DNA from 3 places in the Lactobacillus leichmannii genome. Region 1 is predicted to be linked to each of the others. Evidence: predicted binding sites of a transcription regulator. Region 1 holds the regulator's gene; each other region holds the start of a gene.
The links. The regulator HrcA, encoded in region 1, represses chaperone genes, less so after heat shock. The targets are predictions, from matches to a motif close to TTAGCACTCNNNNNNNNNGAGTGCTAA.
Positions count from the first base shown of each region.

Region 1 (10,577 bases):
GGCAACTACTGAGGGGGTAGTTCTAGCGCCTTCCGGGTTGGTAATAATCTTTGGTTCCTTGCCTTCCAAAACCGCAACTGCTGAGTTGGTGGTACCTAAGTCAATCCCAATAACTTTAGACATTATCTTTTTATCTCCTTTTATTTATTTTTGCTTGTTTATTGCTTTGTTAAAAAATTGCCTTACTGGGCAACGACAACCATGGCTGGCCGCAGGACACGATCCTTGTAGACGTAACCCTTTTGCAGGACCTGAACGACATAGCCTTTTTGCTCATCATTTTCAGCTGGTACGCTTTGGACCGCCTGGTGCAATGTCGGATCAAACTTTTCGCCGTCAGCCTTGATTTCTTCAATGCCGTTGTCCTTCAAGGCTCTGACCAGGCCTTCCAGGGTCATTTCGATCCCCTTCTTCAGCTGTCTGGAAGCCTCGTCGTCGGCCTTGACCTGCAGAGCCCTTTCCAAGTTGTCCACGCTGGACAGGATATCCTTGCCCAGACGCTGGGACTCGTACTTGACCAGGTTGGCTCTTTCCTTGCTGTAGCGGCGCTGGGCGTTTTGAATCTCAGCTTGGCTGCGCAAGTACTTGTCTTCCAGATCCTTGTTCTTCTGGGTCAAAGCGGCAACTTCAGCCTTGAGCTGATCCAGTTCTACATCAGCTGGCTTGGCCGCTTCTTCTTTGTCATCTTTTACCTTTTTGTCATCTTTTACGCCGGCCTTGTCAGCTTCAGCTGCCTTGGCTTGCTTTTCCTGGTCTTCTTGCGGCAAATCTTTCTCACTTGGAAATTCTTCTTTGCTCACGACAAACCTCCTTATTTAAATCTGCCATAGTAATCTAACAACTTGCGGGCCAGTTCCTGGCGGAAGTATTCCATCAAGCCGATCATTTCCGAGTAAGGCATATGTCTCGGCCCCAGCAGGGCGATCGTCCCCCGCCCGTAGCGGCCAACACTGTATTCAGCCATTACCAGGCTGAAATCCTTCAGCAAGTCGTTCTCTAGTTCCGCTCCTAAGCGGACATAAACTGGGTAATGGCTGGGACTGTCGCTCAGATCGATCAGTTCTCCAGCCAGAGAGCTGGAATTGATCAGTTCATATAGCGACTTGATGGCTTTTAAATCGCTGTTTTCAGTATTGTTGAGCAGGTTCAGCTGACCGTCAACATACATCTGCTCGCTTGCCGCGTCCTTAATGACGGCTTCAAGCAATTCCAGAAATTCCGGGGCATTCTTGCCCACGATCTGGCTGCTGGACAGCTGCTCAAAGGTCTGCTTGTTGATTTCGCTTAAATTCTTGCCAACCAGCTGGTCATTGATCAAGCGGACCGCCCGTTCAACTTCGTCCCCTGAGATGTGCCGCGGCAAGGTGTAGAGCTGGTTCTTGACGCTGCCATCGCTGGTTACCAGAATAGCCATGACCTGCCGGGGAGCCAGGGGCACGATTCTGAAGCCAGTGATGCTGACATTCTTGGCTTCCGGCCCTTCTGCAAAGGCCGTGTAGTCAGTCAAGTCTGACAGGATCTTGGCGGCTTCTTTGACGATTTCGTCCACTTGGTTGAACGGCTGATCAAACTGGTAGCCAATTTGATTGTACATTTCTTCCGGCAGCTGCAGCGGCTGCACCAAATTGTCCAGGTAATAGCGATAGCCCTCAGTCGATGGCACCCGGCCACTGGAGGAGTGAGTCTTTTCAATCAAGCCATGCTCTTCCAGAACCGCCATCTCGTTGCGGATTGTCGCGCTGGACACTTTAATCGACAATTGATTCATGACTGTCTTTGAGCCAACCGGCTCATGCGTCTTGGTAAAATCTTGAATAATTGTCTTTAGAATAAGTTCTTGACGTTCGGTCAACATAACATCGCCCTCACTTTTAGCACTTACAACTTTCATGTGCTAACATGGCATAGATTAACAAGAAATTAGCAGTTAGTCAAGGAGAATGCTAAAAAATCCCGCAAAAAAACGGTCTTGCTTAAAAGACCGTTCTTATTACTGCTCAATCAGTGAACTAAAATAGTTTTCACTAGCGACTTGGTCCAGCTTCAGCTGCTCGCTTAAAGCCGCCATGTCGGCAAACTTTTCTTCCCCGCGCAAGTATTTGTACCAGGCGATGGTGATTTGCTGGCCGTAAATGTCCTGGTCAAAATCAAAGATGTTGGATTCGATGTAAATCTTCTTCTCATCATTGAAAGTGACATTGTAGCCGACACTGGTCATTGACTGATACCATCTGTCCCCTACTTGGGTCATGGTCGCGTAGACTCCGATTTTCGGCAAAACTTTTGGCCAGTCCAGCTCTAAATTCGCGGTTGGGAAGCCCAGCTTGTGGCCGTTTCTGAAGCCGTGGACGACCTTGCCACTGGTCAAATACGGGTGGCCCAGAAGTTCTGTGGCCAAGCGGAGATTGCCGCTTTTAACAGCCTGGCGGATTTCAGTTGAACCGATTTTTTTCCCGGCAAAGATCTGCTTTGGAACCACCTTGATGTCAAAGCGACTCTTGGCAAAGACCGGCAGATTTTCCATATTGGCCACGTCCTTTGGGCCGTAGCTGTAGTCAAAGCCGGCTACCACCGTGTCTGCTTTCAGGCCCATGATGATCTCATCAACGAATGCCTGGGGAGCCAGGTGGCTGAACTCCGGCGTAAACTTGAGAATCACCAGGTAGTCGACCCCGATCTTGGACATTTCGTAGGCCTTTTCCTCCGGTGTGTTCAAGTACTCAAAGTCCTTAACTCCGGCATAGACCTCCTTGGGGTGGCGGTCAAAGGTCAGCACCATCAATGGTAGATCCTTCTCCACTGCAATTATCCTGGCTTCCTTGATCAACTTCTGGTGGCCGATATGAACTCCATCAAAAAAGCCCAGGGCCAGCACAACCTTGCCGGCCGTCAGCTCTTTCTTGAACGGATAGCTTAGATTTATCACTTTCAAACTTAATCCCTCAATTACTCATTACTTAAAAGCATTAAGTCCGGACAGTAGAGACCTTGTCCCTTGGCCCGGTAAATCGCTTTAACTGTTTTATTATACCGCAAAGCGACCTTGTCTGCATCAAGAGGGAGTTTGATCCAGGCCCCGTTTTTAACCTGCTGCCATAAGGCGGCATCTAAATCAACTTGCTGGTAGTCAGCGAAAAAGCTGTCGATTGGCTGAATATAATCTTCAGCGTGGTTCAAATTATCCGCCAGTTCTTCCAAAGTAACCGCGTCTTGGAGCTTGTAACCAGAACTGGCCGTCCGCCGCAGTTTGGTCATCACTGCCGGCAGGCCCAGTTCTTCGCCTAAGTCGTTAACCAGGCTGCGGACATAGGTCCCCTTAGAGCATTCAACTTCATAAGTAAAAGTCTGCCGGCCCTTCTCTGGGTCGAACTGACTTGGCTCCGTCAAGTCGTAGCGGAAAACCTGGACAGTCCGCTTGGGCCGCTCAACTGGGATCCCTTCTCTGGCGTATTCGTAGAGCCGCTTGCCATTTACCCTGACGGCAGAATAAATCGGCGGCTGCTGGACGATTTCCCCGGTAAACTTTTCCATTGCTGCTTTGATGGCCTGGTCACTGACTGGCTGAGACAAGGCTCTTTCCGCCAAAATCTTCCCCTCCAGGTCATAAGAGTCCGTGGCCAGGCCCAGCATCCCTTCACCAACATAAGCCTTTGGCCGCTCATGCATCAGCTCGATCAGTTTGGTTGCCTGACCCAAAGCAATTGGCAAAACTCCGGTGACTTCCGGGTCCAGGGTTCCGGCATGGCCGATCTTTTTTTGCTTTAAGAGTCGGCGCAGCTTATAAACCACATCCCCGCTAGTCATCCCTGCTGCCTTGTCGATTACGATAATTCCATTGAACATCTTTTTCTCCTCTTCTATAAACGCAAAAAAGCGCCCGAAGGCGCTTTTTACTAGTTTTGGCGATCTTGTTCCTGCTTCTTCAAGTCAGCAAGCAAACGGTCGATCTTGCTGCCGTAGATCACGGACTGGTCCCGCTTGAAAATCAGTTCTGGAACCTTGTACATGGTCAAGCTCTGGCCGAGCAAGTGTCGCATGGTTCCCTTAGCCTTTTCCAAGCCGGCTTCCGCTTCCTTTTGCGCCTGTTCATCTTCAGTCAGCAAACTGTAGTAGACAGTCGCGTATGAAAAATCATTGCTGCACTCCACGGCGGTAAAAGTCACGTTGCTGACCCGGGGATCGCGGATGTTCTTGCGGATGATCTTAGTCAGTTCCCGCAAGATTTCGCCTTCAACCCGTCCTTTTCTGTGCTTCATTTCAGCCTCCTGTTAACCTGGCTTAACTTCCTGCATTTCGTAGGCTTCCAGTTCGTCGCCTTCCTTGATGTCGTTGAAGTTTTCAATGGTCAAACCACAGTCAAAGCCTGCCTTGACTTCCTTGACGTCGTCCTTGAACCGGCGCAGTGAGGCAACCTTGCCGTCGTACTTGACCACGCCGTCTCTGATGACCCGGATGCCTGATTCTCTGGTCACGTAACCGTTGTCGACAAAGGCACCGGCGATGGTCCCGATCTTGGAGACCTTCCAAGTTTCGCGGACAGTAAGGTTACCGATAACCTTTTCTTCGTAAGTTGGTTCCAGCATCCCTTGCATAGCGGCCTTAACGTCATCGATCGCCTTGTAGATGATACTGTAAAGGCGGATATCGACGCCTTCTTGGGCAGCCTGGCTCTTGGCCGTAGCCGTTGGCCGGACGTTGAAACCGATGATTAAGGCGTTTGAAGCGCTGGCCAGGGTAACGTCACTTTCATTGATGGCCCCGACACCGGAGTGGATAATGTTAACCCGAACGCCTTCAACGTCAATCTTTTGGAGGGATTGAGCCAAGGCTTCGGCAGACCCTTGCACGTCAGCCTTCAAAACGATGTCAACGGACTTCATGCTTTCCCGCTTCATTGTGTCAAAGAGGTTGTCCAGAGTAACGTGCTGTACGTTTTCCCGCTGCTTTTGCAGGGATTGCTGTGCCCGGGCTTCACCAACCGCGCGGGCAGTCTTTTCATCGGCAAAGACAACCAGCTTGTCGGCAGATTCCGGCACGTCGTTCAAACCAGTAATTTCAACGGGCATTGATGGCGTAGCCTTCTTGACCTGGTGGCCCTTGTCGTTGGTCATCGTCCGAACCCGGCCGAAGGTGTCACCAACAACGATTGGGTCACCGACCCGCAGGGTACCCTGCTGGATCAAAACGTCGGCAACTGGCCCCTTGCCCCGGGACAGACGGGCTTCAATAACCGTACCGATCGCCTTTTGCTTCGGGTCAGCCTTCAGTTCCAGCATATCGGCTTCAAGGATGATGTTTTCCAAAAGTTCATCAATCCCCATCCCGGTCTTGGCTGAGATGTTGACGAAGATAGTTGAGCCGCCGTAGTTTTCCGGAATCAGTTCATACTGCATCAATTGTTCAGTAACGTGGGCAGGGTTGGCGCCTGGCCGGTCCATCTTGTTGATGGCCACAATGATTGGCACGCCCGCGCTCTTGGCGTGGTCGATGGCTTCGATAGTCTGCGGCATAACCCCGTCGTCAGCGGCAACGATCAAAACGACAATGTCGGTGATTTCCGCCCCGCGGGCCCGCATGCTTGAGAAGGCCGCGTGACCTGGAGTGTCCAGGAAGGTGATCAAACGGTCGTTGATCCGGACCTGGTAGGCCCCGATGTTCTGGGTGATCCCGCCGGCTTCGTGTTCAGAAACCCGAGTGTGACGCAGACGGTCCAGTAAGGTAGTCTTACCATGGTCGACGTGACCCATGATAGTTACGACTGGCGGACGGACAACCTGGTTTTCAGAGTTCTTGGACTCTTCCATTTCCTGGGCAAAAATATTGTCGATGTCGGAAATGTCTTCATGGACCTTTTCAACAGCTTCGATGCCGTAGTCAGCAGCCAGCAGTTCAATGGTGCCCTTGTCCAAAGACTGGTTCTGGTTGATCATGATCCCCAGCATGAAGAGCTTCTTCACGATTTCAGCTGGTTCCCGGTGGAGGATCTTGCCCAGGTCTTGGGCGTTCATGCCAACTTCGTATTCAAAGCTTTCTGGAAGTGGACGGTCCTTTCTTTGGGTAACCTGCTTCTTAACTTGCGGAGCACTTTGGTGCTTCTTGTTCTTGCGCTTGCGCTGTTGACTGCGGTCGCTATTTGCCCCTCTGCCTTGGTTAGCGTAAGAGTTTTGCCCCTTGCGGCCTGGCTTGCCACTCTTTCTGCGGCGGCCTTCCTTGTTTTCCGGCATTGGCGCTTCAGTGAAGCTTGGCCGAGAACTTGGCCGGCGAGAAGATGAAGGCTTGGCAGCAGGCTTTTCACTGTTTGCCTGGTTTTGCTTCAAGCGGGCTGGGGATGGCTTCAAGATCTTTGGCCCACGGACCTTTGGTGCTTCAGCTGCGGTTTCAGCAGGCTTTTCGGCACTTTCGACCTTCTTGACAACCGGCTTGCTTTCGCTGGCCTCAGCCTTGTTCAAGGACTTCTTGTATTCATGCTTAGCAGCCTTGCTTTCCTGGTCCAGACGGGCTTCGTCAGCCCGCTGCTTTTGCTTGAGGTCCTTCAGCAAATCCTGGGCAGCTGGCCGGCGGCGCTTGCTGTGGTCGTTAGAGTGGTTGTTAGCCCGGCGGCGGGTGTTTGATCTCTTGCCCTCAGTCTTCTTTTCGCCCTTGCGAATAGCACTGACTGAAATCTTTAATTTACCAGACTTGCCGCTGGTTTTCTTGTTATCCATGCCCAATTCCTTTGAAGTTTCGTTTTCTTGTTTCTTGGTCATTAGATCACACTCCTTCTTTAATCTTATCCAGCAAGGTTTTCGCAAAACCACGATCTGTTAATGCCAAAACTTTGCGTTTCTTACCTACAGCCTGACTGAGTTCAGCTTCCGTAAAGACGTCGACCAATGGCGTTGGGTGGGCCTTTACAGCAGCTTCAATCTTGCCGCGGCTGTTTTCTGCTAAATCATTCGCGATGATAATGCACTTAAGCTTGCCCTTCTTCAATTTGGCCAAAACGATGTCCGTGCCCGAAACGGTCTTCCCCGCCCGGGTAGCCAAACCAAGCAAATTTAAGGCTTTCTCTCGGTTGTTAATTATTTTTGATCACCAAATAATTCTTTTCTTGCCTTCTGGTGGTCCACGTAAGCGAAGAGCTCGTCGTAAAATTCATCGGCTACCTTCACGCCCAAACTGCGTTCCAGCACCTTTGACTTTCGGGCGGCAGCGATCTTCTCAGGTTTTAAGGAAACATAAGCGCCGCGGCCCGGCTTCTTGCCGCTTGGATCAACAGAAACATTCTTTTCCTTGTCAACGACGATTCTGACCAAATCCTTCTTCGGCTGCATCGTATCGGTCAACAAGTCCTTCCGCATGGGGATTTTTCTTTTTTTCAAGGAAATCACCTATTCTTCATCGTCAAGATCCAGGTCTTCTGCTTCTTCAGCTTCTGTTTGCTGGAGATCTTGATCTTCTGCTACTTCAGTTTCATCTTCTACTTCGCTTTCGTCAACAAATTCGACTTCGGATTCTGGCCGGATGTCGATCTTGTAGCCAGTCAAGCGGGCGGCCAGGCGGACGTTTTGCCCTTTCTTGCCGATAGCCAGGGAAAGCTGGTAGTCCGGCACGATCACGAAGGCTTTCCTTTCATCGTCTTCGTCTTCAAACTGGACAGCGATGACTTCGGCCGGGTTCAAGGCATTGGCGATGTAGTCAGATGGGTCTTCTTCGTACTGCACGATGTCGATATTTTCCCCGCCCAGTTCGTTGACCACGTTCTGCACCCGGCTGCCGCGTGGGCCAACACAGGTACCAACCGGGTCGATGTTCGGGTCGTTGGACTTAACGGCAATCTTGGTTCTTTCGCCGGCTTCCCGGGCGATGGAGATGATTTCAACGGTCCCGTCAAAGATTTCCGGCACTTCTTGTTCAAAAAGCCGCTTAACGACATCCGGAGCGGTCCGGGAAACCCGGATTTGGGCTCCCTTGCCGTCAGCACCGACCTTGGTGACCAGGACGCGGACCCTGTCTTGCGGGTTGTAGTGTTCACCTGGAATAGTGTCACGCTTGATGTCCATAACTGCCTCAACATTGCCGATGTTGACGTAAACGAAACGGTTGTCAGTTCTTTCTACTGTCCCGGTGACCAGTTCATCTTCGTATTGGGAGTATTCGTTGACGATGTGGGCATTTTCCGCTTCCCGCAGGCGCTGCATTACGACCTGCTTAGCCGTAGCTGCCGCAGTCCGACCGAAGTCCTTTGGGGTAACTTCGAACTTGATCGTGTCGCCGACTTCGTATGCCCGGTTGATGGCCAGGGCATCCTTTAAGCTGACTTCCACCCGGTCGTCTTGCACTTCGTCAACCACCGTCTTCAAAGCCATGACCTTAAAATCGCCCTTCTTTTCATTAAAGTCGATTTCGACATTTTCCGCTAGGCCGTAGTTCTTCTTGTAGGCAGCGGCCAAAGCAGCCTTCATGGCTTCAACGATAACGTCTTGTTTGATACCCTTGGTCTTTTCCAAGACGTCAAAGGCTTCCAGCATTTCTTTTGACATAAGTTTTGGATCACTCTTTCTAAAATTCGATTGCAAAACGGGCGCTGGCGATCTGCTTGCGCGGAATAGTCAGCTGCTTGCGCCGGGTCTTGATCTTAATTTCCAGTTTAATCTCCTGGTCGTCCAGGTCAAGCAAATGACCTTCAAAGACCTTCTCGCCCTCCAATTTCTGGTAGAGGCCGACATGGATGTACTGGCCCTTGGCCTTCTCCCAGTCCTGCTCCTTCTTGATCGGTCTTTCCAGGCCCGGTGAGGATAGTTCCAAAATATACGGGTCTGGCAGCGGATCTGGCTGCATTGAGTCCAATTTTTCTCCAACCAACTCACTCAGCTCCGCAATCGTTTCGATGTCAATCCCGTTTGGCTGCTTGTCAACGTAGATTCGCAGATAGTATTGACTCTTTTCCTTGACGTATTCCAAATCAACAAGTTCACAGTCATGACCGATAATGACCGGTTCGATTGCTTCCAGGATAGGTGTTAAGTTTTTTGGCAAAATTTTCCTCCGTAATAAAAAGAGTGAGCATCGCTGCTCACTCGAATTTACCATATTCGATCTAAAAAAATTATAACAGAAATTTTCCCACTTGTAAATAAGAAGCTCTTAGAAGAGGGAAAGTTGGTTCTGGTCAGGCATCCCCTCTAAGACATTGTTGTTTTCAAAGAAGTCCATGATCTTCTGGGAAACCTTGCCACGAACCTGCAGGTCTTCCTTTGACAAAAATGGCGCTTCACTTCGGGCAGCCACGATCTGCTTGGCCGCGGAGTCACCTAAGCCGTCAACGGCGTTAAACGGTGCCAGAATGGTGTGCTTGTCCACGATCTTGTAAGTCGTAGCTTCAGACTCGTTGATGTCGACCATCTTGAAGTTGATCCCCCGCTCAATGGCTTCGTTGACCAGTTCCATGTAGGTCTGCAGGTCCTTTTCCAGCTTGGTCGCTGCCGTCCCTTTTTCCTTGATCCGGTTGATCAAGGCCACAACCGTGTTCTTGCCCCGGCTCATGGCTTCCAGGTCGACCTTGTCGGCTCTGACTGAGAAGTAGGCGGCATAGTAGATCTCTGGATAGTAGACCTTGAACCAGGCCACCCGGAGAGCCATCAAGATGTAGGCGGCCGCGTGGGCCTTCGGGAACATGTACTTGATCTTCAAGCAAGACGGAATATACCAGTCAGGAATGTTCTTATTTTCCTTTAAGACGGCCATGTTCTCATCAGAAATCCCCTTCCCCTTCCGGACAGTTTCCATGGTTGAAAAGGCAACTTCTTCCTTAACTCCCCAGCGGATCAAGTCAGTCATGATGTTGTCCCGGCAGCCGATCACGCTCTTTAACTTGCAAGTGCCGTTGTTGATCAGTTCCTCGGCATTGCCTAGCCAGACGTCCGTCCCGTGTGACAGGCCGGAAATCTGCAAAAGCTCGGCAAAGGTCGACGGCTTGGTCTCTTCCAGCATACCCCGGACAAAGGGGGTCCCGAATTCCGGCAGGCCCAGGGTCCCGGTCTTGGAATTGATCTGCTCTGGAGTAACGCCTAGGGCTTCCGGGCTGGAGAAAAGGGACATGACCTTAGGGTCATCAGTTGGAATCGTCAAAGGATCAATCCCGGACAAGTCCTGCAGCATTCTGATCATGGTCGGGTCCTGGTGACCCAGGATGTCGAACTTCAAGAGGTTGTCGTGGATCTGGTGGAAGTCAAAGTGGGTCGTCTTCCATTCCTTGGAGATATCGTCTGAGGGATACTGCAGGGGAGTCAGTTCATAGATGTCCTTATCATCCGGCAAAACGACGATCCCGGCCGGGTGCTGGCCGGTCGTGGCCTTGACCCCGGTAACCCCGATGGCCAGGCGGTCAACTTCCGCGTTGTTCATCTTGATTTCCGGGTGCTCGTCTTGATAGTGCTTGGCATAGCCAATCGCCTTTTTATCGGCCAGGGTACCTACGGTGCCGGCCTTAAAGGAGTGGTTTGGCCCAAACATAACTCTGATGAAATTATGGGCAACTGGCTGGTAGTCACCAGAGAAGTTCAAGTCGATGTCGGGCACCTTGTCACCATGGAAGC
Region 1 is NZ_QOCY01000042.1:113,453-124,029, reverse strand. Features, by position in the region: gene dnaK (molecular chaperone DnaK) at 1-123, opposite strand, end outside; gene grpE (nucleotide exchange factor GrpE) at 183-800, opposite strand; gene hrcA (heat-inducible transcriptional repressor HrcA) at 812-1,855, opposite strand; gene ribF (riboflavin biosynthesis protein RibF) at 1,991-2,932, opposite strand; gene truB (tRNA pseudouridine(55) synthase TruB) at 2,947-3,843, opposite strand; gene DS743_RS04935 (ribosome-binding factor A) at 3,894-4,256, opposite strand; gene infB (translation initiation factor IF-2) at 4,269-6,746, opposite strand; gene DS743_RS04925 (L7Ae/L30e/S12e/Gadd45 family ribosomal protein) at 6,751-7,035, opposite strand; gene rnpM (RNase P modulator RnpM) at 7,062-7,361, opposite strand; gene nusA (transcription termination factor NusA) at 7,371-8,522, opposite strand; gene rimP (ribosome maturation factor RimP) at 8,542-9,018, opposite strand; gene DS743_RS04905 (PolC-type DNA polymerase III) at 9,127-10,577, opposite strand, start outside.

Region 2 (10,577 bases), on a different contig from region 1:
GACCGTAAATTCGATGTCTTTTTCTTCGCCAGGGTATACTGGGGCGTGGCAGCCGCCGTCAGTAATTGGTCCCGGAACTTCCATGCCGTGCCAGTGGAATGAAGTGAGGACAGGCAGGCTGTTCTTCAAACGCACGTGGACTCTTTGCCCGGTCTTGACTACCAGGGTCTGGCCCAAAAGGGGAGCGTTGTAGCCCCAGGTCTTGGTCTTCTTGCCTGGCAGGATCTGGCTTTCGCCTTCCTGGGCCTCGATGGTGTAGTAGATGTCATTGCCGTCAACCTTGTCCGGCGCTAAAAGCGGGGGAACGGCCAAAGGCTGGGCCTCAACGCCAGCTGGAATGGTCAGCGGCTTGTAGCCCATGTGGCTCTTATCAAAGTCTTTTTCAGAATAAAAGTAATCCGGATAAACTGTCATGATCAGTGCCTCCTTATTTTTACTAAATCAACAGTTTAAAATTGCTGCTTTTTACACATTCACTTTCTTTTCTAAAAGCGCTTTCCAGTGCTCAAAGGAGATTATAGAACTATTTTTTATAGAAAAATTGACATAGGTCAATTTTGACAATTTTTTTGAAAAAAGGCTGTTTTTCGCAAGTTAATCTGTAATTTTGCTAAAAAACAAGTATTTTTTGAATTTTGCTGAAAAGAATAAGGGAAGAAGACAGGGAAGAAAAAAAGAGCCCAGTGGGCTCTTTTTGCAGGGATTACTTGTCAACGTGGATTTCGACGACCCGGCGGTGCTTGTCAACCGTAAGCTGATAGCTGGTCTGGTCGGGAATCAGCCGCTTGATTACAAATTCGAGTTCTTCCTCGCGGATCTTGCGGTGGTGGTTTTCCAGAACGATCCCAATGGCGATTGGGCTTTCGGTATAAATTACGGTAGTGTTGCCTAAGGAGTAAACTTTCACATAGTTCACGCTCGTAGTATTTAGCTGACTGTGAACTAATTCGGCATAGCTATTAGTGACATCAATTAAGTGCATAAAACTTCACCCGTTTCTATTTGTCTCTGATATTCCCCTCACTTTCATTATAACGCATTCAAGAAAAAACAAGGATCCTTTTTGGATAATCCTTGTTTTTTCTGCTCAGAGATAGTTATTTTTCTTTGCTTGCTTCAGTGACTGGCAAGGCGGGAACTTCTTCGAAAATCGTGATTTCCCCGTCCTTTAAGTCCGCCACTAATTGCTTGGCTTCAGTGTGGTCCAGCTTGTAGTCGGCCACCTTGTCTTCAATTTCTTCCTGGATGACCCGGCGAAGCGGACGAGCGCCCATTTCCGGATCGTAGCCTTCCTCAACCAGCTTGTCCTTGGCCGCGTCGGTAACCTTGATGTGCAGGCCCTGGTCGCTGACCATGGCATTGGTCTTGTCCAAAAGGAGGTTGACGATCTGCAGGAGGTTGCCCTTGCTCAATGGGTGGAACTGGATGATGTCGTCAAAACGGTTCAGGAATTCCGGCTTGAAGTACTGGCTCATCACCTTGCGGGTTTCTTCAGCTTCATTCTTGTTGTTTTCTGCCGCGAAGCCTACGCTGGCCGTCTTGATTCCCTGGCCGGCGTTTGAGGTCATGATGATGATCGTGTCCTTGAAGGAAACAGTCCGCCCTTGTGAGTCGGTCAAGCGGCCGTCGTCAAGAATCTGCAAGAAGAGGTTCAAAACATCCGGGTGGGCCTTTTCAACTTCGTCCAAAAGGATCAAGCTGTATGGGTTGTGGCGGACCCGTTCGGTCAATTGGCCGGCTTCTTCATAGCCGACATAGCCCGGGGCAGACCCAATCAATTTGGAGACGGAGTATTGCTCCATGAATTCGGACATGTCGAAGCGGATCATGGCGTCTTCGCTGCCGAACATCTTCAAGGCCAGCTGCTTGGCCAGCTCGGTCTTGCCGACCCCGGTCGGGCCAACAAAGAGGAAGGAGCCGATTGGCCGGCCGGACTTGTTGAAGCCGATCCGGTTTCTTCTGATGGCCCGGGCCACCTTGTCAACGGCCTCGTCCTGGCCGATAACCTTAGCCTTGAGGTCGCTGGCTAGGTTGATCAGCTGGTTTTCTTCTTGTGCCTGGATGTCGCCGACCGGGATGTTGGTCTTTTCTTCCACGATCTTGTCCATGACCTTGGCCGTAATGGTTGGGGTCTTGTCCGGGTCGACGTTTTGGTCCTTCAGCTTCTCGTATTTTTCGATCTGGTCGCGGTAGTAGGCAGCCTTTTCGTAGTCTTCGTTCTTCAAGGCATCCTGCTTGAGCTTCTCAGCCGCGTCGATTCTTTCCTGGATCTTTTCCTTATCGATGTAAGGGATGGTCAGGTTCATTCTTGACCCGGCTTCGTCCAGAAGGTCGATGGCCTTGTCTGGCAGGAAGCGGTCCTGGATGTAGCGGGCAGACAGCTTGACGGCGGCTTCGATGGCGTCGTCAGTGTATTTGACGTGGTGGTAGTCCTCGTAGCGCTTCTGGATCCCCTTGAGGATCTTGATTGTCTCGTCGATGCTTGGTTCCTTGACTTCAACTGGCTGGAAGCGCCGGGCCAGGGCGGAGTCCTTTTCGATTTCCCGGAATTCCTTGATAGTCGTAGCCCCGACTAACTGCAGCTCACCTCTGGCCAGAGCCGGCTTGATGATGTTGCCGGCGTCCATGCCGCCTTCAGAATTGCCGGCGCCGACGATTTCATGGATTTCGTCGATAAAGAGGATGATGTCCGGCTGGCTCTGCAGTTCCTTGATCAGCTGCTGCATTCTTTGCTCAAACTGGCCCCGGATCCCGGTCCCTTGGACCATGGAAACCATGTTGAGGGAGATGATCCGCTTGTTTTGTAACTTGGCTGGAACTGACCCGTCCACGATGTCCTGGGCCAGGCCTTCAACGACCGCGGTCTTGCCGACCCCGGCTTCCCCGATCAGGACTGGGTTGTTCTTGGTCCGCCGGTTGAGGATTTCAATTACCCGGGCGATTTCCCGGTCCCGGCCGATAACTGGGTCGATCTTGCCCTTCTTGGCCAGAGCTGTTAAGTCGGTCCCGAACTGGTCAAGAAGGGACTGGCCGCCGCCATTGCCGCCCCGGCCCGGGGTCGGGCCGAATGGATTTTGGTTGTTGTAACGGTTTGCGCCATTTGACTGCCCGTTCAAAGCATTGAAGAGGTCGTCAAAGTCGCCGAAAAAGTTGTTATTATTCATTTGATTTCCTTGTTGATTCCTTAACTCTTGGTAGCATTGCTGACATAAGTCTATTTCATTGTTTTGGCCGTTGATCTTCGTGTAAAGATGTATCGAGGCCTGCCGTTGGTGGCAGTTTTGACACAACATGTTAAAATACCGCCTTTCATCAAAGCTCTGCCTAAATTATAGAGCTTAGCACTCTAATTAGTCAAGTGCTAAGACTCGGGGGAGAAAATAGCCGGCCTTTGAGACTTCTTCCTTTAATTTTGACAAAAAATTGCGCTAAAATAATGGACAGGAGGTTGTGACATTAATATGGACTATACTGATATTTTGGAGAAATTGGTCTCAGGCGACTTGCTGGAGTACCAGATCGACCCGCAGAAGGACCCGGAAGATGCGTTTGCTTTCCAGCAGAGCCTGCGCAATTACGGAAAAAACAAGAAAATCACCGGCCGGGCCGGCCGCGGCGGGGTTATTACCTATACTTCGATAGAGAATAAGCCCAAATATTAATGAAAACATTTACAATTAAGTTGTATTGACCTCGAAAACATGTTATTCTTTAAAAGAAACGGTACTTTGGTACCCAATTCTTGATTTTTAAAGGAGATAATTTACGATGGAAAAGAAAGAATTTCACATTATCGCTGAAACTGGTATTCACGCTCGTCCAGCTACCTTGTTGGTACAAGCTGCTTCAAAGTTTGGTTCAGACATCAACCTTGAATACAACGGTAAGTCAGTTAACCTTAAGTCAATCATGGGCGTAATGTCATTGGGTGTTGGCCAAGGTGCAGACGTAACTATCAGCGCTGAAGGCGATGACGAAAAGGAAGCTATCGCAGCTATTGCTGAAACTATGTCAAAAGAAGGTTTGGCTGAATAATGACTGAAACTTTGAGGGGTATCGCAGCCAGTGACGGCGTTGCTGTTGCTCCAGCCTACCTCCTGGTCGAACCGGACCTTTCTTTTGAAAAGAAGTCCGTTGCTGACGTGGAAGCTGAAGTAGCCCGCTTTGATAAGGCAGTTGCCGAATCACAAGCTGAATTGGAAAGCATCCGCAAGGTTGCCGCAGAAAGCTTGGGTGAAGAAGAAGCGCAAGTCTTTGACGCCCACTTGATGTTCCTGTCAGACCCTGAATTCACTGGCCAGATCAGCGCCAAGATCAAGAGCGACGCTGTCAACAGTGAAGCAGCTTTGGATGAAGTTGCCCAAAACTTCATCACTATCTTCCAAAGCATGACTGACAATGCCTACATGCAAGAACGTGCAGCTGACGTCCGCGACGTTTCAAAGCGGATCATGGCGCACTTGCTGGGCAAGGAACTGCCTAACTTGGCAAGCATCGACCACGAAGTAGTTCTGGTGGCTGAAGACTTGACGCCAAGTGACACGGCACAATTGAACAAGAAGTACGTTAAGGGCTTCGTAACTGACCTGGGCGGCCGGACTGCCCACTCAGCCATCATGGCCCGGTCTTTGGAAATCCCAGCTGTTGTCGGGACTGAAAAGATCACCACTTCTGTAGAAAACGGCCAAATGCTGATCGCTGACGGTTTGGATGGGGTGGCTATCGTTGAACCAAGCGAAGAACAAGTGGCTGAATACCGCAAGAAGGGCGACGACTTCGCTAAGCAAAAGGCTGAATGGCGGAAGTTGAAGGACGAACCATCAGTAACTGCTGACGGCAAGCACTTCACGATCGCTGCCAACATCGGTACTCCAGACGACCTGGCTGGCGTTTTGGAAAACGGTGCTGAAGCAGTCGGCTTGTTCAGAACTGAATTCTTGTACATGAACTCAAACGACTTCCCAACTGAAGAAGACCAGTTTGAAGCCTACAAGAAGGTTCTGGAAGGCATGAACGGCAAGCAGGTTATCATCAGAACCATGGACATCGGTGGCGACAAGCACCTGTCCTACTGGGACCTGCCAGAAGAAATGAACCCATTCCTGGGTATCCGGGCCGTTCGTCTGTCCTTGAAAAACAAGGAAATCTTCCGCACCCAGCTGCGGGCCTTGCTGAGAGCATCAGCTTACGGCAAGCTGGGGATCATGTTCCCAATGATCGGTACTTTGGACGAACTTCACCAAGCCAAGGCTGTTTTGGCTGAAGAAAAGGACAAGCTGGTCAAGGAAGGCGTCAAGGTTGGCGACGACCTGCAAGTCGGCATGATGATCGAAGTTCCGGCAGCTGCCGTTCTGGCAGACCAATTTGCCAAGGAAGTCGACTTCTTCTCAATCGGGACCAACGACTTGATCCAATACACTATGGCTGCTGACCGGGGCAACGAAAACGTTTCTTACCTCTACCAGCCATACAACCCGTCAGTTCTCCGCCTCATCAAGCACACGATCGACTCAGCTCACGAAGCTGGTATCTGGTGCGGGATGTGTGGTGAAGCAGCTGGTGACTCAATCATGTTCCCAATCCTGCTTTCCATGGGCTTGGACGAATACTCAATGAGCGCAACTTCAATTCTGCGGATCAGAAACGAAATGAAGAAGCTCTCAACTGAAGAACTCGCTAGCCTGGCTGACAAGGCAACCAAGGAATCATTGACCAACGAAGATAACATCGAACTGGTTAAGAACTTGATGGCTGACAAGTAAAGAGCAAATTAAAAGCGATTAGCGTGAGCTGACCGCTTTTTTCTTGATTAATTAAGAAATTTAAAAGAAAGCCAATTACCCCCCTTCCTTTTTGTAAGTATCCATGCTAAACTATATAGTAAGCAACGAATGTGTGTTCATGCAATCTCATTTTAAAGGAGCGTGGTAACAATGGTAGATTTATATGTTTCTCCAAGCTGCACCTCATGCCGCAAGGCAAAGCAATGGCTTGAACAGCACAATATTCCCTACAAGGAAAGAAACATTATTTCAGATCCTTTGAACCGGGAAGAAATCATTCATGTTCTGAGAATGACTGAAGAAGGCACGGAAGAAATCGTGTCAACACGGTCGAAGGCTTTCCAAGAGCTGAATATCGACCTGGACGACATTTCAATGAATGAACTGATCGATTTGATTGAAAAGAACCCAAGCCTGCTGAGACGGCCAATTATTTTGGATGACCGCCGGATGCAGGTTGGCTACAATGAAGATGAAATCCGCCGCTTCCTGCCGCGCAGCGTGCGCCGGCTGGAAATAGCCCGGGCTAAGCGCCTGGCAGACCAGGATTTTTAATTTCAGAATAGAAAGTTGCAGGCGTTGGCTTCTAGAAGCTAACGCTTTTGCTTTGTTGGCTTTTTAGGTTACAATAACGGTACACATATAAGGAGGGATGAAGATGCGCGTTGAAAAGGTGAATGAGAACACGCTTCGCGTAAGCATGACCCGGGAGGATCTGAACCAGCGGGGCTTGAAGATCTTGGATTTACTCGGCAACCGGGAAAGAGTCCAGGAATTTTTCCTGTCAGTTCTCCGCGAAGTGGACGAGGACAATGACTTTGCCAGCGATGCGCCGGTGACTTTCCAGGTCATGCCCAACGACGGCGGGATCGATCTCCTGATTACCAAGATGAATGCAGGCAGCGACCTGCCGGAAGAAATGCGGCGCTTCTTTGATCCTGAAGCCAATGGGGTCGGAGACGATATGGCGGAAGCGGTTGAGGAAGATGACTGGGCCTTTTCCGACTTGAACCCGGCTGATGACGCTAACACTGAGATGGACCCGGTGATCATGCAGGACCTGGGCAACACCGATGATGAAGACTACGAGGACTACTGGAGTTACCAGGAGACCCATGTTTTAGTCTTTGACGATATCGATGACCTCCTGGCTTTGGCTGACAGCCTCAAGGTTAGTGACCTGGCGTCCAGCGTCTACTACTACAAGCAGCAGTTTTATCTCAAGCTGGCTTTTATGGACGAGAATTACGCGGAAATCAAGCCAGCTGCTGCCTGGGCGATCGCCAATGAATTTGGCCGCCAGGTGTCCGCTGACGAATTCCAGCAGGCCCAAGCCCACGGCCAGTGCCTCTTCCAGCAGGACGCGCTGGGGGCTTTGCGCCGGCAGTTTGCCAGCAAGCGGGCTTAAGAATCCAGATGATAATTTAAGGACTCCTTCGGGGGTCCTTTTATTTTGCCTATTTTAAAAAAATCTCCCCTTTTTGGCGTACTAGTTAATGGGGGATTATTTTGTATGCAGCTTTGTTAAATAAAGAACTGGTCCTGGCCGTCAGTGAGGCCGGCAAGGTCCGGGAGAACCCGGCCTATCTCAACCAGGAAGTCTACCGCTGCCCGCGCTGCCGGAAACCGGTCATCCTGGTTTTATCGCAGAAGGCAGAGCCTTTTTTCAAGCACTACCAGGCTTACCGGGGGCTAGGAGAACAAGAGGAGCACCGGCAGGGGAAAATGCTCCTCAAAGCCGCTTTGACCGCGGCGGGGCTAAATGCGAAAGCTGAAGTGCCGCTGGCTGACGGTGCCTTGCGGGCTGACATTTTGGCCACACCGCTTTTGGCCTTTGAAGTCCAGTGCGCGCCCTTAAGCAAGGGGGAGTTTGCCCACCGGCATGCCCTTTACCAGGCGATTGGGATTAAGGATGTCTGGTTGGTCGGCCGCCGGCATTTTTTAGGGGAAAAGCTAAAGCAGACCCAGCTGATCTTTTTCCGGGAAAACCGGTGCTGGGGAAGCTATTATCTGGAAATCCACCAAGAGGCAGGCTTGATTAGATTGAAGTACCAAATAAGGCAGGCCCCTGTCAGCCAGACCTTGCTGTACCGGCAGGTGGACTTCGCCTTGGACGCGGAAGGAATTGCCGCTTTATGGCACTTTAGGCCCCTTTTGCCCCCGCCTTTGGCCGATGACTGGGTCAAGGAGCGGGACTATCTGGACCAGCAGCTGAAGGAAAAGAGCAAGCTGGGTCAGAAGCTGGGGGAATTGATGTACCTGGCCGGCTACACTGTCTTTACTTTGCCCAAGGAAGCTTTTTCCACTTGGCGCAGGCCGGGGGAGAAAAGCTGGCTCTTGAAATTTTTGCAGCAAAAAACAGCCCCTAAAGGAGAGGCTGGCTATAAGAGATGAAGGTGGCTTACCGGATAATAAAGTGGAGCATTCTCCGTTAGCTGCATCAAGGGTTCAAGGCAGCTGTCTGCGCTGTTTTGGAAAATTTGCAGGAGTTCGTCGTCGCTTAATTCACCATCAAGCAAGAGACCGCTGTCATCGATCTGGTCGTCAAAAATCACGGTTGAAGGCAGGGCCGTGATTTGGAATTTCCTGGCCAGCTGCTGGTCCTGGGCAATGACGTCTTTAAGGCAGGCATCTTTCAAAGTAGATGAAATTTTCTTTGGTTTGATATTGAGGCTTTCCATCAATTCTTCAGCCAAGGCCGGGGAATAAGACCGCTGGCCGTCACTCAAACTTTCCTGCAACTTGAACAAAAAGCTCCTGGCCTTCTTCTTGCCATAAGCGATTTGCACGGCATAGTAAAAGCTCTGGGCGCTGACTGAGGCATTGTGATAATTGGCTAAATTGATGGAAGTGTTGAAGTTCCAGTTCCGCTTGACCATGTCGGCTTTCATGGCTTCCATGGTTACCAGGGGAATGTAATTGACGGAAATTTCAAGTTGCAGTTCTTCCGCCAATAGCCGGATGCGTTTTTCAAGCTGGTAGCAGGATAAACCTAACGGATTGATAAACAGAAAAAGTTCGAACATGGTCGACCTCCAATTTTTGCTTCATCTGCTACTTTAACAAAGCTTTTACTTGAAAACAAAAGAAAAGCTTTCGCCTATTTTTACTTGGCATGCTGGCTGGCCCGGGCAATCTTGCTCTGGTTGTTGGCTGACTTGACCGGCAGGGCAAAGCGGGTCTTAATTTCTGCCAGGGCTTCCTTGATAGCAGCCGGGGAGTCATTTTCAATTTCCATTTCCCAGTCCTGGTAGCCGTCCGGGTAGCTGGTCTGGTCTAAAGTCAGCTCGCAGCCCTTTGGCCCGTCTAAAAGGATCCGCCGGGTCTTGCTCCAGGAAAAAAGGGTCAGCTGGCTGGCTTTGTCTGGGTAATGCTCTAAAAGGTACTGGCCAACATTGCCAGTCAGACTTGGCCGGCCCTTTTTTAAAAGGTCCTCGGCTTCAGGCAGGGTTAAATCATCATTGATTTCCAGGCTTTCATGGTAGGTCTCCTGCAGCTTCTTGACCGGAACCTTGATGGTTTCCTCGGCCCGGTCTTGGAAGCAGCGGATTCTGAGGGCACTGTGGTCTTCTTTTAGCTGCTTGTCCGGGGTGTCAAAATAGTAGTTGCTCTGTTTGAAGTCGCTCTTGACCGGGTAGGCAGCGACGATAGCCTCATAGCTGGCCTGGTCCAGGGCGACTTTGGCTTCAATTTCGCGGTTTTTGCTCATTTTTTAAGACTCCTTTGTTAGATAAAAATTAAAAAGGTTGCGTTGGTGCTTTCGCTAACATCTATGTTAAAATGAATTTGTTTAAGATGGAAGGAAAATGTCTGTGATTACTGATTGGGATACTTTTTTATGGCCATACAATGAAGCCGTAAATGAACTAAAAGCTAAATTCAGAGCTCTCCGGCAGAGTTTCTTGACCAAGGGAGAGCATTCGCCAATAGAATTCGTGGTTGGCCGGGTGAAAACGGTCGACTCCATTAAGGAGAAAATGCAGCGGCGGGTCATCAGCCCGGACGTGATCGAAACCGACATGCAGGACATTGCCGGTATCCGGATCATGTGCCAGTTTGTTGATGACATCTACCGGGTCGTTGACCTGCTCCATGCCCGCGATGACCTGGAAGTCGTCGAAGAGCGCGACTATATCCAAAATGCCAAGCCGTCCGGCTACCGGTCCTACCACATGGTGGTGGCCTACACGGTTTATCTGCCCGAGGGGGCCAAGCGCCTTTTGGCGGAAATCCAGATCCGTACTCTGGCCATGAACTTCTGGGCCACGGTTGAGCATACCTTGAACTACAAGTACCAGGGGGCCTACCCGGAAGATATTTCTGAGCGGCTCAAGCGGACGGCGGAAGCTGCCTACCAGCTGGATGAAGAGATGTCCTCGATCAGAAATGAGGTCAAGGAAGCGCAGAAGATCTTCACCAAGAACAAGGGCAAGGAAAAGTCATGAAAGTAGCTATCGTTCACAATGACCGCGTGACCACCCAGGTGGCGGTCCGGCACCTGCAGGTGCTGCTCGCGGAAAAAGGCATTTTGCAGGACCAGCAGCATCCCGACCTGGTAATTTCTGTCGGCGGTGACGGTACCTTGATCTCTGCCTTTCACAAGTATAAGCAGCAGCTGGACAAGATCTGCTTTGCCGGTATCCACACCGGCCACCTGGGCTTTTACACCGACTGGCGGAACTACGACATGGAGAAGCTGGTTGACGCCCTGGCCAGCCATCCCGTTGAAGAAAACGAGGTGGGCTACCCGCTTTTGGAGATGAAGGTAACCACCAGCTGCGGGGAGAAGCGCTT
Region 2 is NZ_QOCY01000044.1:215,410-225,986, forward strand. Features, by position in the region: gene DS743_RS06275 (multicopper oxidase family protein) at 1-414, opposite strand, end outside; gene DS743_RS06280 (DUF1827 family protein) at 704-982, opposite strand; gene DS743_RS06285 (ATP-dependent Clp protease ATP-binding subunit) at 1,098-3,293, opposite strand; gene ykzS (protein YkzS) at 3,462-3,662, shown strand; gene DS743_RS06295 (phosphocarrier protein HPr) at 3,769-4,035, shown strand; gene ptsP (phosphoenolpyruvate--protein phosphotransferase) at 4,035-5,762, shown strand; gene spxA (transcriptional regulator SpxA) at 5,934-6,338, shown strand; gene DS743_RS06310 (adaptor protein MecA) at 6,442-7,191, shown strand; gene DS743_RS06315 (competence protein CoiA) at 7,293-8,177, shown strand; gene DS743_RS06320 (DsbA family protein) at 8,165-8,809, opposite strand; gene DS743_RS06325 (CYTH domain-containing protein) at 8,890-9,492, opposite strand; gene yjbM (GTP diphosphokinase) at 9,596-10,228, shown strand; gene DS743_RS06335 (NAD kinase) at 10,225-10,577, shown strand, end outside.
Region 2: DS743_RS06285 (ATP-dependent Clp protease ATP-binding subunit) is a predicted target of HrcA. The motif match lies at 3,339-3,365, and genes of this name have one in related genera.

Region 3 (10,577 bases), on a different contig from region 1:
ATTGCCGGACTTGCCCGCCGTCCACGTCAACTCCAACCAGTGCCATGTCGTGGGAAGATTCCCCGATCCCGGTAGCTAGGCGGTCAGCCTTGGACAAGTGGCTGTCGATGTCCAAAAGCTGGTCCAGCTGGTAGAGATCCAGGTCCATGAAGCCGGTCTTGCGGTCCATCTGCCGGCCAACATCATTGCCGAACCAAACAGCTTCCCCGTCCTTCAGCTGGGCAATCGCCGCGTCTTCCAGATATTCCATCGGCACGTTGATGAAGAGGTTAGGGTAGCCGCCCTTAATGTTGTCTTCAAAGCCCAGGTGCAAGACCCGGTTCATTTCATGGTCTGGGGCATTAGCCAAAACCACATAGTCGTCCAGGTCGGTCGCGCAGTACTTTTTGTAGAACTGGACCGGAGTCAAGCCCTTGTCCAAGTGGTAGTTCTTGTCGTCGTCTCTGAATTCTAGGTCAAAAGTCTTCGGCGGTTCACCCAAGGCCGTAGCCATGATCCGGTAGATCTGGCTTAAAAAGTCGGTCCGGGCCGCCTCCAACTTTTCCTGGTCGCCTGCTTGCGCCAGCCGGCGCAGGGTCAAGGCGTCTTTTCTTTCCTTGTCGGCCAAAACCATGTCCAAAGCCTGGCTGTGGTTGCTGTTGAAGCTTTCCGGCATGGCGTAAGCTGGCACTACCCCGTATTTGGCGATGAGGGAAGCCGCCATGTGCCACTGGCCGCCATCGGTCTGGCACCAGTCAAAGTAGCCGCGGACTGTCCGGTCAGTCAAAGGCCGGTCAGCCGTCGCAATGATCCGGTCGTAGAAGTAGTTGGCCCGTTCAATCTTGTCCCAGAAAAAGTTGTAGCTCTGGGAGAAGGTGAAGTTCTTAGCCTTGTTGGCCTTGCCAAAATTGTGCCGGACCACGTTCAAGGTTGAAAAGAGCCAGCAGCGGCCGGATTGCTGCTGGTTGGTGACATTGTCAGTGTCCAGCTCGATGGAAAAAGTCCGGTTCAGCCGCTGGCTGACGGCCGGGTTGTAGGCGGCGTCCAAGAGGCCGCTGCGTCTGGCGGCCCGAGAAATTACTTGATTTTTAGGATCAGCGTTGAAGTCCCGGCTGAAGGATTCCAGCAGCTGGGGGCTTAATTCGTGTGACATGAAAAATCTCCCTTAGCAATAGATGATTATAGAATAATCTTACGCTAAAGAGGGCAAAAAAAGAAGCCCTAGCGGGCTTCTCTAAGCACTCTGTGCTTATTCGATAGTAATCGTGTCTGCGTTTTCTTCTGGAGCTACCTTTGGCAGGGTAACCGTCAAAACGCCCCCGTCAAGCTTGGCGCTAATGCCTTTCTTGTCAACGTTCGGCAGGCTGAAGCTTCTGGAAACTGACCCTTCGCTGCGTTCCTGGCGCAAGAGGTTCTTCTTCTTGTCGCTGTCATCCTTGAAAGTGCTACGGTGGGCGGAAATCGTCAAAATCCCGTCAGTGTAGGAGAGGTGGATGTCATCCTTGCTCATCCCCGGCACGTCGATCTTGACGGTGTATTCGTGCTCATCTTCAGCAACGTCTGATTGCAAAATGTTTCTGAAAGCGTGGCTGTCCAATTTGTCGAGCCAGTCGCCCATGTGATCGAACAAGTCGTTGTAACGGTTCATTAAATCATTAGTCATAATCTAAAACTTCCCTTCACCAAATTATGCAAATTGCTTTTTACAAATAGAGGCGGGGAGAGAAGCGGCGGAGCCGCTTTCTTTCCCGACAACTATATTATAGTCCCTTTTAGGAAAAATGGCGTAATTAGCACTCGGCTTTTTTGACTGCTAAATAAAATCTTTGGCAAAAAGACCTGGGCGGGCTATAATGATTTAAAAATCGAAGTGAAAGGCGACTGGTAAGTATGGTATATTATCAGAAAATGACTCCCGAGGGCTACAAGCAGATTGAAGACGAGATCGCGGCCTTGAAGGCTGACCGGCCCCGCCGGGTGCAGAACCTGAAGGAGGCTCGTGCCTTGGGCGACTTGTCCGAAAATACTGAATATTCAACCGCTAAAAGGGAACTCCGCCACCTGGACAGCCGGGTCCGCTACTTGAACAAGCAGCTGAAATACGCGGAAGTCATCGAAACGGTCAACGACGGTAAGGTCAACCTCGGCAAGCAGGTGGAAATCCGCTATGAAGACGACCAGGAGGTCGAAGAATACCGGATCGTCGGCCGGATGGAAGAGGCCGTAGGGGACGGAAAACTGCCCTTTGACTCGCCTTTGGGCCACGCTTTGATGAAGCATAAGGCCGGAGACCGGGTGACGGTTGAAGCCCCAATGGGGGACTATGAAGTGACCATTTTGTCGGTCAAGTAGCAAACAGCAGGAGAAAATATAAAGACAAGAAAAACCGTTTCGCCAGGCGAAACGGTTTTTGTGTTGATATTTTTTACCGTCTTACAGAGTCCATGGGTCTTGCAAAACGATGGTTTGTTCCCGGTCTGGGCCGACAGAAACAGTCACGACAGGGATGCCAGTGATTTCACTGATCCGCTTGACGAAAGCCTGGGCCTTTTCTGGCAGGTCTTCCCAGCTCTTGGCGCCGGTGATGTCTTCTTCCCAGGCTGGCAGTTCTTCGTAAACTGGCTGGCAGGCTTCAACTTCCTTCAAGCTGGCTGGGTAGTAGTCAATTTGCTTGCCGTTTAAGTCGTAGGCCACGCAGATCTTGATCTTGTCAAAGCCGCTGAAGACGTCCAGCAGGTTTAAGCTCAAGGCGTTGATCCCGGCTACGCGCTTGGCGTGACGGAGGGCAACTGAGTCAAACCAGCCAACCCGGCGCGGACGGCCAGTAACAGTACCGTATTCGTGGGCGATGTCCCGGATCTTGTCGCCGGTTTCATCGTGCAGTTCAGTTGGGAATGGGCCGGCACCAACTCTGGTAGTGTAGGCCTTGCAGATGCCCAGGACAGTCTTGATCTGGTTAGCCCCGATCCCGCTGCCGGAAGCGATCCCGCCGGAAACTGAGTTAGAAGAACTTACGAATGGGTAGGTACCCTGGTCGATGTCCAGCATGATCCCTTGGGCACCTTCAAAGAGGACCTTTTCGTCCCTGTCCAGGGCGTCGTTGACGTAGAGGGAAGTGTCACAAACGTACTTGGCGATCCGCTTGCCGTATTCAACGTACTTGTTGTAGATTTCGTCAAAGTCCATGGCTGGCTTGCCGTAAACCTTGGTGAAGAGGGCGTTCTTGCTTTTCAGGTTGAAGCGGAGCTTTTCCGCAAAAGTTTCCGGATCGATCAGGTCGCAGACCCGGATGCCGATTCTGGAAGCCTTGTCCATGTAAGTTGGCCCGATCCCGTTCTTGGTGGTGCCGACCTTCAGGTTGCCCTTGGCTTCTTCTTCATAAGTGTCTTGCATTACGTGGTAAGGCATGATGACGTGAGCGCGGTTGGAGATCTTCAAGTTGCTTGTGTCGATCCCGCTCTTTTCCAAGTTGTCCAGTTCGCCCAGGAGGACTTTAGGGTTGATAACCACCCCGTTGCCGATCACGGCGCCCAATTTAGCCGCGAAGATCCCAGATGGAATCAAGCGCATCTTGAATTCCTTGCCGTCAAAGTCGATCGTGTGGCCAGCGTTGTTACCGCCGTTAGCGCGAACTGACAGGTCTGCCGTCGTTCCTAAAAAGTCTGTAATCTTACCCTTGCCTTCGTCGCCCCATTGGCTGCCGACAACTGCGATTGATGTCATTTTTTCACCTCAAAGAATATTTCGTAGAACTTACGTTAGAAAGGTTAGCATTTACCGGGCAATTAGTCAACAGGAAATCCGAATAATGTTTTCGAAAAGTTCGTGAATGGTTCGAATAAGCCTTGACTTTTATGGGAAATGTCAGTAAAGTATCAAAGGTACTTTAAAAAGGAGCTGGCAAAAAATGAGCAATTATTTCAGCATGGAAGCGTTTGACTATGATGATATCCAACTGGTGCCTAACAAGGCCATCGTGAAGAGCCGGAAGGAATGTGCTACGAGCGTCAAGTTTGGAAACCGAACTTTCAAGATCCCAGTCGTTCCCGCCAATATGGAAAGCGTCATTGACGAAAAGCTGGCGGTCTGGCTGGCCCAAAATGGCTATTACTATGTCATGCACCGCTTCCAGCCCGAAAAGCGGGCCGACTTCATCAAGATGATGCATGAGAAGGGACTTTTTGCATCGATTTCCGTCGGCATCAAAGACGATGAATATGACTTCATCGACGAATTGGTGGAAAAGGACTTGATCCCGGAATACACCACGATCGACGTGGCCCACGGGCACTCAGTCTACGTGATCGACATGATCAAGTACATTAAGGAAAAAATGCCGGACACCTTCTTGACGGCCGGCAACGTGGCAACGCCGGAAGCCGTCCGGGAACTGGAAAATGCCGGCGCGGACGCTACCAAGGTGGGGGTTGGCCCGGGCAAGGCCTGCATCACCAAGCTCAAGACCGGTTTCGGGACTGGCGGCTGGCAGCTGGCTGCCCTCAGAATGTGCAGCAAGGTGGCCAGAAAGCCTTTGATCGCTGACGGGGGGATCCGCCACAACGGTGACATCGCCAAGTCTGTTCGCTTCGGGGCCAGCATGGTCATGATCGGGTCAATGCTGGCCGGGCATGAAGAGTCCCCGGGCAACGTGATCAAGATCGACGGCAAGACTTACAAGCAATACTGGGGTTCAGCCAGTGAAGTGCAAAAGGGCGCCTACCGCAACGTTGAAGGCAAGCAGATGCTGGTCCCTTACCGGGGCAGCATCGCTGACACCTTGGAAGAAATGAAGGAAGACCTGCAGTCTTCCATCTCTTACGCCGGTGGCCGGGACCTGGAATCAATCAAGCGGGTCGACTACGTGATCGTTAAGAACACGATCATGAACGGCGACTATTAAACTGAATTTTGTAAAAAGAGGCTGAGGCCTCTTTTTATTTTTGCTTTTATTTTCTGTTTGCCTACTTTTTAGAACGAAAGTTCGATATAATTTATTAGAACAAATGTTCAAGAAAGAAGTGGATTTTGATGTACGATTACCGCTATGAGCCCCACCGGGTTATTTTCATGATCGACAACAAATCTTTCTATGCCTCCTGCGAGGCCCTGCGCCTGGGCCTGAACCCAATGGAAGTCGCTTTAGCCGTCGTGTCCCAGCAGGTGGGGACTGACTGGGGGTCAGGCTTGATTATGGCTGCCTCGCCTTTGGCCAAGAAAAAGTACGGCCTGAGCAATGTCATGCGGGCCAGAGACTTGCCGCCTAAAGACCAGGCCCCGGACCTAATGCTGGTTGAGCCGCATATGAATCTTTACATCAAGCGCAGCATGGAGGTTTTGCAGATTTTCCGCAAGTACGCGGCAGATGAGGATATCCATGTCTATTCGATCGATGAAAGCATGATCGATATGACTGAGTCCTGGCACTTGTTTGGGGATGACCCTTATCTGGTGGCCCGGAAGATCCAAAAAGATATTCACGACAGCCTGGGCCTGTACACGACTTGCGGGATTGGGGAGACCCCCCTTTTGGCCAAACTGGCCATGGACATTTCCGCCAAGCACCGGACTTCGATGATTGCCTGCTGGCACTATATTGACGTGCCCGATACTATCTGGAAGATTCCCAAGCTGGAAGACGTTTGGGGGATCAATGTCAAGACGGCCAACCGCCTACGCCGGCTGGGGATCAACAACATGTATGGCCTGGCCCACAGCGATCCGGCTATTTTGAAGAAGGAGTTCGGAGTGATCGGCGATCAGCTTTTTGCCATGAGCTGGGGAGTGGACCGGAGCATCATCAAGCAGAAGTACCGGCCCAAAAGCAAAAGCTACGGAAACTCCCAAATCTTAAGCCGGGACTATGAAGACCAGCAGGAAATTGAGATCGTTATTCAGGAAATCGGCGACCAGGTCGCGGCCAGAATCCGGGCCCAGCATTTGTTGGCTGGCCGGGTCAGCCTTTATGTCGGTTACGCTGACTACGAGGCAGATCCAGCTGGCTTCAGCATTCAAGAGAAGATCACGCCGACTGATATCTCCAGCGATTTGGTGGCCAAGCTCAGGGCCCTTTTCAGAAGAAAGTGGCGGGGGCAGGCGGTCAGACGGCTGGGAGTGACCTACAGCAATTTAGCGCCAGCCGGCTGCCAGCAGCTGACCTTCTTCCTGCCGCCAGCCGAGCAGATCAAGCAGCAGAAGCGGGATCAGGTGGTTGACAAATTACGGAAGAAGTATGGTTTTGCCAGTGTCGTCAGAGCCTCCAGCCTTTTGCCAGGGGCCACGGCAATTGCCAGAAGCCGCTTGGTCGGCGGCCACAATGGGAGCAACGCCTATGAGTAAGGAGTTTGACCAGCGGGTGACGGATTTTTTCGCCCATTATCAAGACCGGGGGATGAAGAAGTGGGCGGGCTTTTTCCTAAGCGACCACACGGCCATGATCAATAAAGAGACAAGGCAGAAAAGCGTGCCCGACCGGGCGGAAATAGTTGGCTTTGTCCAGGGCTACGCGGAAGACAAGGTGGTGATTGGCGAACACGTCATTGCGCTAGACGACTTGCGCCGCGTCCTGCTTTCAAGTGATTAAGGACAAAAAAGAAGCCCCGCTTCATGGTAAAGGAGGCTTCTGAGATTTATCTGTGTTTAATTGCAAAAGTTATTTTTCGTCCAGTCCTTTTTTGCCCTTGAAGATCAAGTTCAAAAGGACGGAAGAGATTGAGGCGATGACGATCCCGTTTTCTAGGAAAAGCTGCAGTTCACTTGGCAGAGCCTGAAAGATGGTTGGGTAGACGGAAACGCCTAAGCCCAGGCCCAGGGAGATGGCCACGATCAAGAGGTTATGGTTGTCGCTGAAGTCGACCTTGAGCAGCATCTTGATCCCTTGTACGGCGATGGAGGAGAACATGACCACCATGGCCCCGCCTAAAACGGCCGTTGGCATGATGGTGACCAGGGCACCGACTTTTGGCAGAAGGCCCATGGCCATCAAGAGGCCGGCTGCCCAGTAAATCGGCCGCTTGGACCGGATGCCGGACAATTGCAGGAGGCCGACGTTCTGGGAGAATGTGGTGTAAGGGAAGGTGTTGAAGAGACCACCGAAAATCTGGGCCAGCCCTTCAGCCCGGTAGCCCCGCTTGAGGTCATCTTCCGTGATGTCCTTGCCCAAGAGGTCGCCTAAGGCGAAGAAGACGCCGGTTGATTCAACCATGGAGACCAGGGCGATGATCATCATAGTCAAGCTGGATGACCATTCAAACTTTGGCAAGCCGAAGTAGAAGAATTGCGGGAAGTGCAGCCAGGCAGCTTCAGAAACTGGGGTCAAAGAAACCATGCCCAGGCAGGCGGCCAGGAGAGTGCCGACGATGAGGCCGATCAAGATGGAGATTGAGGCGATGAAGCCCTTGGCGAAGGCTTGCAGAGCCACGATCACCAAGATGGTGACGCAGCCGACCAGGAGGTTCTTCGGGTCACCGAAGTCCTTGGCAGTGGCTGACCCGCCGCCCAGGTTCTGGATGCCGACCGGGATCAAGGTCAAGCCGATAGTGGTGATCAAGGTCCCGGTGACAACTGGCGGGAAGAGCTTTTTGATTTTGGAAAAGACTCCGGCGATGAGGAAGACGAAGACCCCGGCCACGATGATTGATCCGTACATGGTGCCGATGGAGTACTTCTGTCCGATCATTTCCAAAGGAGCAACAGCCTGGATGGCGCAGCCTAAAACGACTGGCAGGCCGATCCCGAAGTAGCGGTTGCGCAATAGCTGCAAGAGGGTGGCCAGGCCGCACATGAAGATGTCGATGGAGACCAGGTAGGTCAATTGCTCTGAGTTAAAGTGCAGAGCATTGCCGATCAAGATCGGGACCGCCACGGCCCCGGAGTACATGGCCAAAAGGTGCTGCAGGCCCAGGACAAAAGAGCGGCCTTGTGAAGGTTCTTGTGTTTGATCCATTTTTAGTAAATAACTCCCACTGTCAAAGATTAATTGAAGATAACTTGCCCGTCGGCGAATTCCTTGATGCTGGCCAAAGCTTCCAGGTGGTAGCCATGGTTAACCAGCCAGTCGTGGCCGCCCTGGAAGGCCTTCTCCACGACAACGCCCACGCCGACTACTTCAGCGCCGGCTTGTTCAGCCAGGGAGATCAGGCCCTTGGCTGCTTCGCCGTTGGCCAGGAAGTCATCGATGACTAAGATGCGGTCATTGGCATCAAGGAACTTGGCTTCAACAGAAATGGTGTTGGTCACTTGCTTGGTGTAGGAGAAGACTTCCGCGGTGTAGACGGCGTCAGTGACGGTTGAAGGCTTCTTCTTTCTGGCAAAGACCATCGGCACGCCCAGGCAGTAGGCGGCCATGATGCCGGGAGCGATCCCGCTGGCTTCAGCGGTAAGGACCCGGGTGACGCCTGCATCCTTGAAGAGGCGGGCGAATTCCTGGCCCAGGGTCATCATCAATTGGGGATCGATCTGGTGGTTCAAGAATGAGTTGACCTTCAAGACGTCGCCTGGTAAAACGACGCCATCCTTCTTAATGCGTTCTTCTAAAAGTTCCATGTGACTCCTTTTAAAACAAAAAACAGCGGTAAACAGAAAAAGCTCCTTTTGCCAAAAGTAAGGCAAAAGAAGCTGCTTGGCCAGGGGCCAATGCTCCTAATACCTATAGTCCGGAGTTTACGGCTCCGGGTAGAGACTGCTGCCCGCATTGCAGCGATATATAAGTAGAAACATTTGTTAAGTTATTGCTAAATGTTACAGCAAAAGCCGAATTAATTCAATCTGATTTGGCGAAAAAATTTCTAATCTGGCGCAAAAAATCCTAAAAGATTAAAAAAAATAGTGAATAATTCGCTTTTTGTTGACCTGGCGGCGAAAAACGTGTAAAGTTGATTAATTAAAAAGTATCAACGATTGTTTGAAAGGATAAAATCATGTCTTTGTGGGAAACCAAATTTGCTAAAGAAGGTATTACTTTTGACGACGTGCTCTTGATTCCAGCTGAAAGTCACGTTCTGCCGAACGAAGTCGACTTGTCAACCCAGCTGGCACCAAACTTGAAGCTGAACATTCCTTTGATCTCCGCTGGGATGGACACGGTGACCGAAGGCAGAATGGCGGCAGCCATGGCCAAGATGGGCGGCCTTGGGGTAGTCCACAAGAACCTTTCAATTCAAGCGCAAGCTGACGAAGTCCGTCTGGCTAAGAACACTCCGGTAACTGCCGAAGACACCCACGCTGCTGTTGACAAGGATGGCAAGCTCTTGGTAGCTGCTGCTGTCGGCGTGACCAGCGACACTTTTGAAAGAGCAGAAGCCCTGTTTGAAGCCGGTGCTGACGCGATCGTTATCGACACGGCTCACGGTCACTCAGCCGGCGTTTTGCGCAAGATCAAGGAAATCCGCGACCACTTCCCGCACAACACTTTGATTGCCGGCAACGTGGCTACTGCTGAAGGTACCCGGGCCTTGTTTGAAGCCGGTGTTGACGTAGTCAAGGTTGGTATCGGGCCTGGCTCAATCTGCACCACCAGAGTGGTTGCCGGTGTCGGCGTGCCGCAATTGACTGCTATTTACGATGCGGCTGACGTAGCCCGGGAATTTGGCAAGCCGATCATCGCTGATGGCGGGATCAAGTACTCAGGCGACGTGGTTAAGGCTTTGGCTGCTGGCGGCAACGCTGTTATGCTGGGCTCCATGCTGTCAGGTACTGAAGAAGCTCCAGGGGACGTGCAGCAAGGTTCTGACGGCCGTCTGGTTAAGTCCTACCGGGGGATGGGGTCAGTTGGCGCCATGTCCCAGCAGCATGGCTCAAGCGACCGCTACTTCCAAGGCGGCGTGAACGAAGCCAACAAGCTGGTGCCAGAAGGCATCGAAGCTGTTGTTTCTTACAAGGGTACGGTAAGCAACGTTGTTTACCAGATCCTTGGGGGCCTGCGGTCCGGTATGGGTTACTGCGGGGCTGAAAACATCGACAAGCTGATTGAAACCGCCCAATTCGTCCGCATTTCAAACGCCGGCCTGCGTGAATCCCACCCGCACGACGTGATGATGAGCAAGGCCGCACCTAACTACGGAGGCATCGACTTCTAATGGCAAAAATCGACTTAAGCAATTTTGACAAGATCATCGTCCTGGACTTCGGCAGCCAGTACAACCAATTGATTACCCGCCGGATCCGTGACTTTGGCATCTACTCAGAACTTTTGCCGCACACGATTACGGCAGAAGAAGTGAAGAAGATCGCTCCTAAGGGGATCATCTTCTCCGGCGGCCCGAACTCAGTTTACGATGAAAACGCCCTGGACGTTGACCCGGAAATTTTTGAACTGGGGATTCCAATCTTGGGTATCTGCTACGGGATGCAACTGATGACCCAGAAGCTGGGCGGGACGGTTGAAAAGGCCGGGGAAGCTGAATACGGCTCAGCCCACATTGAAGTCAAGGAGGCTGACAGCCCGCTTTACAAGGGCCTGCCAGAAAAGCAGGTTGTCTGGATGAGCCACGGGGACCTGGTAACCAAGGTGCCAGAAGGCTTTGAAGTTCTGGCTTCAAGCAAGAACTGCCCGATCGCTTCCATGGCTGACCCAGACCGGAAGTTCTACGCAATCCAGTTCC
Region 3 is NZ_QOCY01000011.1:1,210-11,786, reverse strand. Features, by position in the region: gene DS743_RS00370 (C1 family peptidase) at 1-1,132, opposite strand, end outside; gene DS743_RS00365 (Hsp20/alpha crystallin family protein) at 1,229-1,642, opposite strand; gene greA (transcription elongation factor GreA) at 1,870-2,331, shown strand; gene DS743_RS00355 (adenylosuccinate synthase) at 2,413-3,702, opposite strand; gene DS743_RS00350 (GMP reductase) at 3,887-4,879, shown strand; gene DS743_RS00345 (Y-family DNA polymerase) at 5,008-6,315, shown strand; gene DS743_RS00340 (hypothetical protein) at 6,308-6,559, shown strand; gene DS743_RS00335 (nucleobase:cation symporter-2 family protein) at 6,629-7,921, opposite strand; gene DS743_RS00330 (xanthine phosphoribosyltransferase) at 7,951-8,520, opposite strand; purine riboswitch at 8,607-8,704, opposite strand; gene guaB (IMP dehydrogenase) at 8,895-10,052, shown strand; gene guaA (glutamine-hydrolyzing GMP synthase) at 10,052-10,577, shown strand, end outside.
Region 3: DS743_RS00365 (Hsp20/alpha crystallin family protein) is a predicted target of HrcA. The motif match lies at 1,770-1,796, and genes of this name have one in related genera.